Regions from separate parts of the Hamadaea sp. NPDC050747 genome, predicted to be linked through region 2. Evidence: predicted binding sites of a transcription regulator. Region 2 holds the regulator's gene; each other region holds the start of a gene.
The links. Region 2 encodes HrcA, which represses chaperone genes, less so after heat shock. Its sites were predicted from a motif close to GGTTNGCACNCTCNNNNNGAGNGTGCNAACC; they were not measured.
Positions count from the first base shown of each region.

Region 1: a site for HrcA is predicted at 2,549-2,579, ahead of groES (co-chaperone GroES). Genes of this name have one in related genera too.
Region 3: a site for HrcA is predicted at 2,041-2,071, ahead of groL (chaperonin GroEL). Genes of this name have one in related genera too.

Region 1 covers NZ_JBFAHM010000003.1:124,322-128,483, forward strand. Annotated here, with positions in the region: gene AB0H43_RS06975 (MFS transporter) at 1-520, shown strand, start outside; gene ybaK (Cys-tRNA(Pro) deacylase) at 629-1,108, opposite strand; gene AB0H43_RS06985 (methyltransferase domain-containing protein) at 1,283-2,491, opposite strand; gene groES (co-chaperone GroES) at 2,687-3,001, shown strand; gene groL (chaperonin GroEL) at 3,071-4,162, shown strand, end outside.
Region 2 covers NZ_JBFAHM010000025.1:34,326-38,487, forward strand. Annotated here, with positions in the region: gene hemW (radical SAM family heme chaperone HemW) at 1-853, shown strand, start outside; gene AB0H43_RS37870 (DUF4870 domain-containing protein) at 846-1,316, opposite strand; gene hrcA (heat-inducible transcriptional repressor HrcA) at 1,603-2,622, shown strand; gene dnaJ (molecular chaperone DnaJ) at 2,633-3,766, shown strand; gene AB0H43_RS37885 (16S rRNA (uracil(1498)-N(3))-methyltransferase) at 3,772-4,162, shown strand, end outside.
Region 3 covers NZ_JBFAHM010000014.1:67,216-71,377, reverse strand. Annotated here, with positions in the region: gene groL (chaperonin GroEL) at 215-1,834, opposite strand; gene AB0H43_RS30410 (hypothetical protein) at 2,269-3,243, opposite strand; gene AB0H43_RS30405 (cold-shock protein) at 3,371-3,574, opposite strand; gene AB0H43_RS30400 (serine hydrolase) at 3,782-4,162, shown strand, end outside.

The sequences.
Region 1 (4,162 bases), on a different contig from region 2:
GCGCGACATCTTCGGTACGCCCGCCGGCATCGGCCTGGTCGGGGGCTCGTTCGGGCTGGGCGCCGTCCTCGGCAACATCGCGTTCAGCTTCCTGGCGCCGAAGCTGCCCCGCTGGGCGCTGTTCGCGGTCGGCTTCCTCATCGCCGGCGCGCCCCGCTACTTCTTCCTGGCTTTCGGCGCGCCGGGGTGGGCGATCGTCGTCCTCGGACTGGTCGACGGGCTCGCCATCGCCGCGGTCAACCCCATCCTCTCGGCCGTCATGTACGAGCGGGTGCCCGAGCACTTGCAGGCTCGCGTACAGGGGCTGGGGTCGGCCGTCGCGTTCGCCGGGATGCCCCTCGGCGCCCTCATGGCCGGCTGGCTCGGCGAGTACGGCACCGAACTCGCGCTGATGGTGTGCGGCCTGACCTACCTCGTGGCGACGATCGCCCCGTTCATCGGGAAGTTCTGGCGGGAGATGGACCGCCGGCCCGCCCCGGCGACCGAACCGGCCGCGTCGTCGGAGCTCGTCACCGCCTGAGTGCCGGGTCAACCGGAGGCAAGTAGTTGATCTAGGCGAGAAATGGCTGCCCAGGCCGCCGTTTCTCGCCTAGATCATTTCGGTGCACCGCACTACGGTGTTGCTGGATCAGCTGGAGGCGATGGAGGCGACCGTCGCGCTGGTGAGGCGTACGAGATCGTCGGGCGCGAGCTGGACCTGCAGCCCCCGCTTACCGGCGCTGACGTAGACGGTCGAACCGGCCAGCGCACTCGCGTCGATCACGGTCGGCAGTCGTTTGCGCTGGCCGAGCGGGCTGATGCCGCCTCGGACATACCCCGTCGTACGCTCGGCGACCGCCCGGTCGGCCATGGTCGCCCGCTTCCCACCGGCAGCCGAGGCTAGCGCCTTGAGGTCCAGTTCGCCGGTGACCGGGACGACGGCGACGGTCAGTCCACCGTCGACCTCGGTGACCAGCGTCTTGAAGACCCGAGCCGGATCGGCTCCGATCGCGTCGGCGACCAGCGCGCCATAGTTGGGCGCGTCCGGGGAGACGTCGTACGGGTGCAGCGTGTGCGCGATCTTCTGCTTGGCCAGCAGCGCGGTGGCCGGGGTCCCTTGGCTTGCCACACCGCGAGTTTAGAGAACGGCGCTCCGCTGCGCGTTATCCGGGATAACGCGGTCTTCTCCGCCCGGCAAGGGGACGTTATCCCGGATAACGCGAACGCCGTGAACGCCGTGAACGCCGTGAACGCCGTGAGCGCCGCGAGCACCGCGAGCACCGCGAGCACCGCGAGCACCGGCCTAGCGCGCCGCCGCCGACGGGGCGACGGCGTGAGCGATCACCGCGACCGGCCGCCCGGCCACCTTCGTCAGCAGCACGCTGGCTTCGGCGTCGCCGGACAGCCGCAGGTCACGCCGGAGTTGTTCGACGTCGAGGGCGGAGCCTCGTTTGAGGATCTCCAGCCGTCCGACGCCCCGCTCGCGGAGAGCTGCGCGTAGTCGCTTCAGGGAGAACGGCAGCACTTCGTCGACGGCGAAGCAGCGCCCGAAGGGTGTCGGAAGAAAAGCGGACGTCCACACGTACGCGATGTCGGGGTCGCCGAGGTGTCCGTCGACGGTCCGGGCGAACTCCGCCACGAGGTGCGAGCGGACGACCGCCCCGTCGGGGTCGTAGACGAACTCGTCCACCGGGCCGACCGGTCCTGCCGCAGCGCCCGACCCGGTCAGCTCGTGGACCGACCGCTGCCGGAGGACAGAGGCCCGCCGTGGTACGCGAGCCAGTGGCCCGAACCAGGCGGCGGCCTCCACGACGTCGCCGTCGACGCTGGTCAGTTCGAGTTCGCAGTCGTCGGGCAGCAGTTCGCTGGGGAAGCCCGGGGCCAGCTTCACCACGGTGTAGTCGACCAGCCGGGGCAGTTGCGCGACCCAATCCCAGGGCGGCGAGTAGTCCTCGGGCCGGAAGATCCGCCGGGTTCGGCGTACGCCGGTCCCGGACTGCCGGCGGGCCGGGTCGCAGAACGCAGCTCCCACGTCGTGCAACGGCACGTCGCGCACGTCGGCGCAGCTCACCACGATGTCCAGGCCGAGCGCGCCGGCGTTGTAAGCGGCGATCTCCGACGTGACGGGGTCGGCGTCGACGGCGTGCACGGCGATTCCCGCCCGGGCCATCGCGATGGCGTCCGAGCCGATCCCGCAGCCGAGATCGGTCACCCGGCGTACGCCCGCCTGGGCGAGCCGGGCGGCGCGCCGAGCGGCGACGATCGGCCGGGTCGCCTGCTCCAGGCCGGCCTGCGTGAACAACATCTGCGAAGCGGAAGGGCCGAACTTGGCCACCGCCCGTGCCCGGAGGACGGCCTGGGTGAGCGCCGCGCCGGCCACCTCGGCGGTGTACCCGTGCGAGCGCAGCGTGCTGATCGCGGCGAGTCGATCGGTGTCGACCAGCTCCTCCGCGGCGGCCAGCGCGGCGATTCCCTCCCGGGAGCGCAGCGCGGCGAGCTGTTCGGAGTCCACGACACGGATCGTACTGGCACTCTCCTTGACTGAGTGCTAGCCACGTCATAACCTTCGGTTTAGCACTCTCCTGCTGAGGGTGCTAAGAATGACAAGTGCCACCAGGGCACCAGCCAGCCACAGCGGTCCGGCACCCGCGACGACGGTGCCGCTGCGGAGGGTGAGAGACAGCGATTTCCGATACCCCAGGAGGGTATGCTCGTGACTACCGCGACGAAGGTTGCGATCAGGCCGCTCGAGGACCGCATCCTGGTCCAGGCGAACGAGGCTGAGACGACCACCGCGTCGGGGCTCGTTATCCCCGACACCGCCAAGGAGAAGCCGCAGGAGGGCACCGTCCTCGCCGTCGGCCCCGGCCGCTTCGACGACAAGGGCGCTCGGATCCCGGTCGACGTGCAGGTCGGCGACACCGTCGTCTACTCGAAGTACGGCGGCACCGAGATCAAGTACGCCGGCGAGGAGTACCTGGTGCTCTCCGCCCGTGACGTCCTCGCGGTCATCGAGAAGTGACCCGGCCGATGGCCCGGCGACCCTGAGTGAACTCCAGGGGAGCCGGGCCATCGCGATGAAGGAGTGAGAATGGCGAAGATTCTGAGCTTCTCGGACGACGCCCGGCACCTGCTCGAGCACGGGGTCGACGCGCTCGCCGACGCGGTCAAGGTCACCCTCGGCCCGCGCGGACGCAACGTCGTGCTGGACAAGAAGTTCGGGGCTCCGACGATCACCAACGACGGCGTGACCATCGCCAAGGAGATCGAGCTGACCAACCCGTACGAGAACCTGGGTGCGGCGTTGGTCAAGGAGGTCGCGACCAAGACGAACGACGTCGCCGGCGACGGCACGACGACCGCGACCGTCTTGGCCCAGGCCATGGTCCACGAGGGTCTGCGGAACGTCACCGCCGGGACGAACCCGTCGGGCCTCAAGCGGGGCATCGACGCCGCGGCCGCCCGGATCAGCGAGGAACTGCTCGGCAAGGCCGTGCAGGTGAACGACCGGCAGGAGATCGCCCAGGTCGCGACGATCTCGGCGCAGGACGCCACGATCGGCGACCTGATCGCCGAGGCGATGGAGAAGGTCGGCCGTGACGGTGTCATCACCGTCGAGGACGGCTCCACCATGCAGACCGAGCTCGAGGTCACCGAAGGTCTCCAGTTCGACAAGGGCTTCATCTCCCCGCACTTCACCACCGACGCGGAGGCGGGCGAGGCGGTCCTGGAGGACGCCTACCTGCTGATCACCACGCAGAAGATCTCGGCCATCGAGGATCTGCTGCCGGTGCTGGAGAAGGTCGTGCAGGCCAACCGTCCGCTGCTGATCGTGGCCGAGGACGTCGAGGGCCAGGCGCTGTCGACGCTCGTCGTGAACTCGATCCGCAAGACCGTCAAGGTCTGCGCGGTCAAGGCCCCGGCGTTCGGCGACCGCCGCAAGGCGATGCTGCAGGATCTGGCGATCCTGACCGGTGGCGAGCTGATCGCGCCCGAGCTGGGCTACAAGCTCGACGCCGTCGGGCTGGAGCAGCTCGGCCAGGCCCGGCGGATCGTTGTCGACAAGGACGCCACCACGATCGTCGAGGGCGGCGGTTCGGCGACCGAGGTCAAGGGCCGGGTCGACCAGATCCGGGCCGAGATCGCGGCGTCCGACTCCGACTGGGACCGCGAGAAGCTGCAG
Region 2 (4,162 bases):
AGTCACCACGGAGGCGAACCCCGAGTCCGTCGACCCGGCCTCATTGGCTCGGCTGCGGAAGGCCGGCTTCACCCGGATCTCCCTGGGCATGCAGTCGGCCGCCGCGCACGTGCTGCGGGTGCTGGATCGTCGCCACACGCCGGGCCGGGCCACCGCCGCGGCCACCGAGGCGCGCGAGGCGGGCTTCGAGCACGTCAACCTCGACCTCATCTACGGGACGCCCGGCGAGACCGCGGACGACTTCGAGGCTTCGCTGCAGGCCGCCGTCGCCGCCGGGGTCGACCACGTGAGCGCGTACTCCTTGATCGTGGAGGACGGGACGCGGCTGGCCGCACGGATCCGCCGGGGCGAGGTGCCGATGCCCAGTGACGACGTGGCCGCAGACCGCTACCTGGCCGCGGAGAACGCGTTGAGCGGAGCCGGCCTGGGCTGGTACGAGGTCTCGAACTGGGCGGCCTCGGCGGCGGCCCGCTGCGCGCACAACCTGCTCTACTGGACCGGCGGCGACTGGTGGGGGGTCGGGCCGGGCGCGCACTCACACGTCGGCGGAGTCCGGTGGTGGAACGTCAAACGCCCGGCGCACTACGCCAAGCTGCTCGCGGACGGTCAATCGCCCGGGGCCGGCCGGGAGCTGCTGAGCGACGCCGACAAGTACGTCGAGGACGTGATGCTGCGGCTTCGACTGCGCGACGGCTATCCGCTCGCCGAGCTGAGAGACGACGGTCCGGCGGCAGCCGAGCGCGCGCGGGCCGATGGTCTGCTCGACGATGTCGAATATGCCGACGGCCGCGCGATGTTGACCCTGCGCGGCCGTCTCCTGGCGGATGCGGTCATCCGCGAGCTGCTTACTTGATCAGCTCGATGGTGGCCGGGTACTTGTACAGCTGGCCCTCGTTCGCCTTGAGCCCGGCGATGATCGCGATCACAAACGGGAAGACCGGGACGAGGAACAGCACCAGCGGCAGGATCAGCCAGCCGAGGCACGTCGCGATGATGTACGACACGAAGCTGATGATGTTCCAGAGGATCTGGAAGTTCAGCGCCGCGACCGAGTGCGCGCGTACGGTCGGCGACTCGTTGCCCTTGACCAGGAACACGACCAGCGGCGCGATGAAGCCCGTGATGGCGCCACCGAAATGGGCGACGAGCGCCCACGTCTTTTCGTCGGAGTTCGCATAGCCGACCGGCGCGACCTGACCGGCGACCGGCGGAGGCGGCGTGGAGCCCGTCACCGGGGGAGGCGGCGGCGCGTCGTATTGAGGGGCAGCCGGCGGCTCGGGGTCCGGCGTCCCCGGAGGGGTGGGGGTTTCACTCATGCGCGACACGGTAAGCCCACAGATCAATATCCGCCAGAGCTCGCATTCGACTGGTTGGCGACACTAAGGCGGCCAAATGTCCAGTGAATCGTCGCCGGTAGACGGGCGGCCGGGCGATTTCGGCGGCTTCGTCACCCATGACGACCAAGGGGCGATACCGCAGCCCGCCGAGCGAGACGAACGCCCGGTAAACTGGCACTCGCGGCGTACGAGTGCCAGAATCGAGCCGCGGCCCGACCCTCTCCAGGGCCGGGGGCCCGACCGCGAAGGGCAGGGAGGTGCGCCGGTGGGACTCGACGATCGCAAGCTCGACGTACTGCGCGCCATCATCGAGGACTACGTGTCGACCCAGGAACCGGTCGGCAGCAAGTCTTTGGTGGAACGGCACTCGCTAGGCGTCTCCCCGGCGACCGTCCGCAACGACATGGCCGTCCTCGAGGAGGAGGGCTACATCCGGCAGCCGCACACCAGCGCCGGTCGTGTCCCGACCGACGCCGGCTATCGCCTCTTCGTCGACCGGCTGTCGAAGATCAAGCCGCTCTCGCCGGCCGAGCGCCGGGCGATCGAGCGCTTTCTGCTGGGCGCGGTGGACCTCGACGACGTCGTGCACCGCACCGTACGCCTCCTGGCGCAGCTGACCCGGCAGGTCGCCGTGGTGCAGTATCCGTCGCTGTCCCGGTCCAAGGTCCGGCACCTGGAGCTGGTCCCGTTGTCGACCACCCGGATGATGTTGGTGATGATCACCGACACCGGCCGGGTCGAGCAGCGCCAAGTCGACATCCCGGGCACGCTGCCGGCCGAGGACGTGCTGGAGCTGCGCCGGATCATCAATGCCAAGCTCGGCGGTCAGCCGCTGACCCAGACACCGCCCCTGGTCCAGACGCTGGTCGAGGAGGTCTCCGACGACCTGCGCCCGGCCATGACCACGCTGGCCAGCATCCTGCTGGAGACCCTGGTCGAGCGGCACGAGGAGCGGATCGCGCTGGCCGGCACGGCCAACTTGACCCGCGCGAGCATGCTGGACTTCGCCGGTTCGATCCGGCCGGTGCTCGAGGCGCTGGAGGAGGAGGTCATCCTCCTCAAGCTGATCGGCGAGCAGTCCGGGTCGACCCGGGTCAGCATCGGTGACGAGAACGAATACGCCGATCTGCGCGCGACCTCCATCGTGAGCACCGGATACGGACCGGGCGGGCAGATCGTCGGCGGGATGGGCGTGCTCGGCCCGACCCGGATGGACTACCCCGGCACGATCGCCACCGTCCGGGCCGTGGCCCGGTATGTGGGCGACCTACTCGCACAGAACTGAAGAGGATCACGTGGCCAAGGACTACTACGGCATCCTGGGTGTGCACAAGGACGCCACCGCGGACGACATCAAGCGGGCTTATCGCAAGCTGGCGCGGCAATACCACCCTGATGTCAACCCGGACCCCGAGGCGCAGGACCGCTTCAAGGAGATCAACGCCGCGTACGAGGTCCTGTCCGACGACCACAAGCGACAGATCGTCGACCTCGGCGGCGACCCGCTCGCGCCCGGTGGCGGCGGCATGGGCGGCGGTCCCGGCGCCGGCGGCCCGTTCGTCGGGTTCCAGGACATCATGGACGCGTTCTTCGGCGGCGCGAGCGCGCGTGGGCCGCGGCCACGCGTACGGCCGGGGGCGGACGCCATCATCCGGCTCGACCTCGAACTGCAGGAGACCGCCTTCGGCGTCGAGGCTCCGCTGACCGTCGACACCGCGGTGCTCTGCTCGACCTGTTCGGGCGCCGGCACGGCGGCCGGCACCCATCCCGTGACGTGCGACATCTGTCACGGCAAGGGCGAGGTCCAGTCGGTTCAGCGCACCTTCCTCGGCCAGGTCGTCTCGACCCGCCCGTGCGCGGCCTGCCAGGGCTTCGGCACGACCATCCCGCACCCGTGCGCCACCTGCGGCGGCGAGGGCCGGGTGCGTACGCGGCGGACGCTGACCGTGAAGATCCCGGCCGGGGTCGAGGACGGCATGCGCATCCGGCTGGCCCAGCAGGGCGAGGTCGGCCCCGGCGGCGGCCAGCCCGGCGACCTCTACGTCGAGATCCACGAGCGCCCGCACGACGTCTTCGCCCGCAAGGGCAACGACCTGCACTGCAAGGTGACGGTGCCGATGACGGCGGCGGCCTTGGGGACCCGGCTCACCATAAAGACGCTGGACACCGAGGAGCAGGTCGACGTCAAGGCCGGCACCCAGGCCGGGGCCACGGTCCGGATCAAGGGCCGGGGCGTGCCGCACCTGCGGGGCAGCGCTCGCGGTGACCTGTTCGTGCACTTGGACGTGCGTACTCCGACGAAGATCACGCCCGAGCAGGAGCGCATGCTCCGGGAGTTCGCCAAGTCCCGCGGCGAGGAGATGGCGGAGCTGGCGAAGCAGACCGGCGGGTTCTTCAGCTCGCTGCGCAACGCGTTCAACGGTCACTGACCGCCGTGAGCAGGCCGCTGTTCCTGGTCGACGCGCTGCCCGCGATCGGGCAGTTCGTCCTGGAAGGTGCGGAAGGACGGCACGCCGCCGATGTGCAGCGGCTCCGGCCGGGGGAGGAGTTGCTGCTCGGCGACGGGCTGGGCGGCCTCGCCCCGGCTACGGTGGTCTCGGCCGCCAAGGGCTCCCTGCTGCTCGACGTGGGTCAGGCCGCGCTCACCGATGCGCCACAACCGCGTCTGATCGTCGCGCAGGGCCTGGCCAAGGGCGATCGGGGCGAACTGGCCGTGCAGGCGATGACCGAGGTCGGCGTGGACGAGATCCTGCCCTGGGCGGCCGCACGCAGCGTCACCCAGTGGCGCGGCGATCGTGGCGCCAAGTCCCGCGACAAGTGGGCGG
Region 3 (4,162 bases), on a different contig from region 2:
TCGATCCGTCACCGGCGGAGGACCGTCAGGCGCGGATCGAGTCATGAGCTGAGCAGTGCCGATGTGGCACGAATCCCCGCACGTTAGCTTGGCTAAGGAGAACGCCGCAGTTAGTCGTTCGGCGCGCGACAAGATCGTCACGCGACACGGAGAACGACCTCCGAATAGGCCGAACGGCCGAGACCCGAAGGTCCCGGCCGTTCGTAGAGGACTATCAGAAGTCCATGTCACCGCCGCCCGGAGCAGCCGGCGCAGCGGCCTTCTCCGGCTTGTCGGCCACGACGGCCTCGGTGGTGAGGAAGAGGGCCGCGATCGACGCCGCGTTCTGCAGCGCGGACCGGGTCACCTTCGCCGGGTCGATGATGCCGGCCTTCAGCATGTCGACGTACTCGCCGGTGGCGGCGTTGAGGCCGTGACCCGTCTCCAGGTTGCGGACCTTCTCCGACACCACGCCGCCCTCGAGGCCGGCGTTGACGGCGATCTGCCGCAGCGGAGCGTCCAGCGCCACCTTGACGATGTTGGCGCCGGTCGCCTCGTCACCCGACAGGTCGAGCTTGTCGAAGGCGCTCTTGCCGGCCTGCACGAGGGCGACGCCACCGCCGGCGACGATGCCCTCCTCGACGGCCGCCTTCGCGTTGCGAACGGCGTCCTCGATGCGGTGCTTGCGCTCCTTGAGCTCGACCTCGGTGGCCGCGCCGACCTTGATGACGGCCACGCCGCCGGCCAGCTTCGCCAGGCGCTCCTGCAGCTTCTCGCGGTCGTAGTCGGAGTCCGACTTCTCGATCTCGGCGCGGATCTGGTTCACCCGGCCGTTGATCTGCTCGGTGTCACCGGCGCCCTCGACGATCGTGGTCTCGTCCTTGGTCACGACGACCTTGCGGGCACGGCCCAGCATGTCGAGACCGACGGAGTCCAGCTTGAGGCCGACCTCCTCGGAGATGACCTGGCCGCCGGTCAGGATCGCGATGTCCTGCAGCATGGCCTTGCGGCGGTCGCCGAAGCCCGGGGCCTTGACGGCGACGGACTTGAAGGTGCCGCGGATCTTGTTCACGATCAGCGTGGCCAGGGCCTCGCCCTCGACGTCCTCGGCGATGATCGCCAGCGGCTTGCCGGACTGCATGACCTTCTCGAGGATGGGCAGCATGTCCTTGACGTTGCTGATCTTGCTGTTCGCGATCAGGATGTAGGCGTCCTCGAGGACGGCCTCCATGCGCTCCGCGTCGGTCGCGAAGTACGCCGAGTTGAAGCCCTTGTCGAAGCGCATACCCTCGGTGAGCTCCAGCTCCAGCCCGAAGGTGTTGCTCTCCTCGACGGTGATGACGCCTTCCTTGCCGACCTTGTCCATCGCCTCGGCGATGATCTCGCCGACGGTCGTGTCCGCGGCGGAGATCGACGCGGTCGACGCGATCTGCTCCTTGGTCTCGACGTCCTTGGCGAGCTTGGCCAGCTCCTCGGCGACGGACGCGACGGCGGTCTCGATGCCCCGCTTGAGGGCCATCGGGTTCGCGCCGGCCGCGACGTTGCGCAGGCCCTCGCGGACCAGCGCCTGGGCCAGGACGGTCGCCGTCGTCGTGCCGTCACCGGCGACGTCGTCGGTCTTCTTCGCGACCTCCTTGACCAGCTCAGCGCCGATCTTCTCGTACGGGTCGTCGAGCTCGATCTCCTTGGCGATGCTCACACCATCGTTCGTGATGGTCGGAGCACCCCACTTCTTCTCCAGCACGACGTTGCGGCCCTTCGGGCCGAGCGTCACCTTCACGGCGTCGGCGAGGGTGTTCATGCCCCGCTCAAGGCCGCGGCGCGCCTCCTCGTCGAACGCGATCATCTTGGCCATAACGGCGATGTCCTCCTGGACAATCCCGGCACTCCGCGCCTTTTTCGGCACGAAACGCCGCCTGTCTGATACACCTTCGCCGGGCGGATAGCCCGCGACGACCGGTCACCGAACGCCCTCGCCAGGAGGACGGTCAGGCGACCCCACCGCTCCGACTCTTGGTTTCCATGGTGTTGGCACTCGTTCAAGCTGAGTGCCAACACCTTGTTTAGCACTCTCCCTAGCCGAGTGCAAGCGAGTCCGCTGAGAACGGCGGCCGGACCGGCGTCCCAGCAGCACCTCGGCCGCATCGGCGGCACTCTCGGCCAGCACAAGATCAGGGTTCTCGGTCGAATCTTGCCCCTTGATTCGACCGAGAACCCTGATCCAGCGGAAACGCGAGCGGAAACGCGAGCGGGAAGCGAGCGGGAAAGCGAGCGGGAAGCGAGCGGGGGTCAGTCGAGTTCGGCGGCGAGCGACCCCGCCGACACCGGCCCTTCGTGCCCGCGCTGTTCGGCGTACGTGAGGAGGATCCCAACGAACTGGATCATGGTGAACGGCAGGCTGATGACGGCTCCGACGCCCGCCACGACCGCCGAGCCGGCTATCGACATCCCCGTCTGCCCGGCGAGCTGCACCGTCCCGTCCGGGTCGGTGCTGAACGAGCCGGCCCCGCCGAAGACGAGGTTCAGCACGCTCTCCACTGTGCTCGTCACGAGCGAGCCACCGATGACGATCACGAGGATCATGGCCAGCCGCCCGAGCACCCGGCCTAGGTTGTTGTTGAAGATCGTGAAGGACCGGCCGATCGGCGTACGCCGTTCGAAGAGGTAGATCGGGCCGACCAGGGCGGTGGCGGCGTACACGTAGAACGCCGGCAGGATGCAGGCGATCGCCCCGGCGAGGACCAGCAGCGCGGTGACGAGGGTCCAGCCGAACAGGCCGAGGCAGCGGCGGAACCCGTACCGCAGCGCGTCGGCGACGGCGGTCGGGGCGCCGGCCGCGTCCCGGGTCACCACATAGGTGCCCGCCGCGTAGCCGGCCGCCTGCAGGACGGTGAAGAGCACGGCGGCGACCACGATGACGCCCATGAGTCCGAGGAACGGGCCGACCAACGTGTCGAATCGGGGGTCCTCACCGGACTCGGCGGCCTCGATCATCTGCTGCTGCCACGGCACCAGCACCAGTGCCGTGCCGATCGCGGTCGTGACCGCGATGCCGACTGCGGGCAGCAGATGCGTGACGGCGAAGATCGCCGCGATCGACTTCCAGGACCGTTGGAACACCGACGACATCCGGTTGAACCAGCCCCCGATGCCCGCGTACGGCGGGTTCACGAGGGGGTCGTAGGGATTCGGGTACTGTCCGCCGGGTGCGGCGAAGGCAGCAGGCGGCGGGAGGTAACCGGAGGGCGGCGGCTGCTCGGTCATCTGTCACTCCGTGAGGGGCACCGGGATCAGGGGCAGTGGCATGAGGGCAGTGGCATGAGGAAGGCGCCGGACTCGCGAGGGGGGATTGCCTCGCCAGCCGGCGCCGCCGGGGTGTGAAGCCTTGTTGTCAGGCGATGATCCGGACCTTCTCGGCCTGCGGACCCTTCTGGCCCTGCGCGATCTCGAACTCGACGCGCTGGCCGTCGTCGAGCGCCTTGTAGCCGTCCATCTCGATCGCCGAGAAGTGGACGAAGACGTCCTGACCCCCGTCGACGGCGATGAAGCCGTAGCCCTTCTCGCTGTTGAACCACTTGACGGTGCCCTGTGCCACTGTGACACTTCCTCACTTCGATGGTGCTGGGTCTGTCGTAGACCCCCGCCGGACGTTCGCCCGCCGGAGCGGTGACATCGAAGATCCATGCGGTTCGAGCGATGTCATCAGCCAGAACCGCACGATACTTGAGAGTGTGCGCTTGCGCACTACCCGAATTCGGACAGGTGACTGCCCTGCTCAGCGGCCCTGCGTCACCATCTCGCGGTGCCGCGGGTTGACCCGGTCGTGACGACCCGCTGGCACCCGGATCACGTTCAGGTCTCGGTTCTTCTGTGCGCGATCGGCCTCCTCGTGGCGGTCGCGATCGTCTCGCTGAGCGAGCCCCCGAGACCCGCGCATTCCACTGTCGCCGCCACCTCCGCGCCGCCGTCGCCCTCCGCGTCTCCCACGCTCGCCCCACTTGTACGCGTGACGTCGCCGGGCTTCTTCAGCTGGGCGCTCCTCGATCGGCGTACGCGGGAAGTGGTCGGCTCACCGAACCTGGCCGAGCCCAGCGACACGATGTCGATGGTGAAGGTGTGGCTGGCCGCGGACTACCTGACGCACACCGATCCCGATCCGGACGCGAAGACTCGGGCGTTGCTG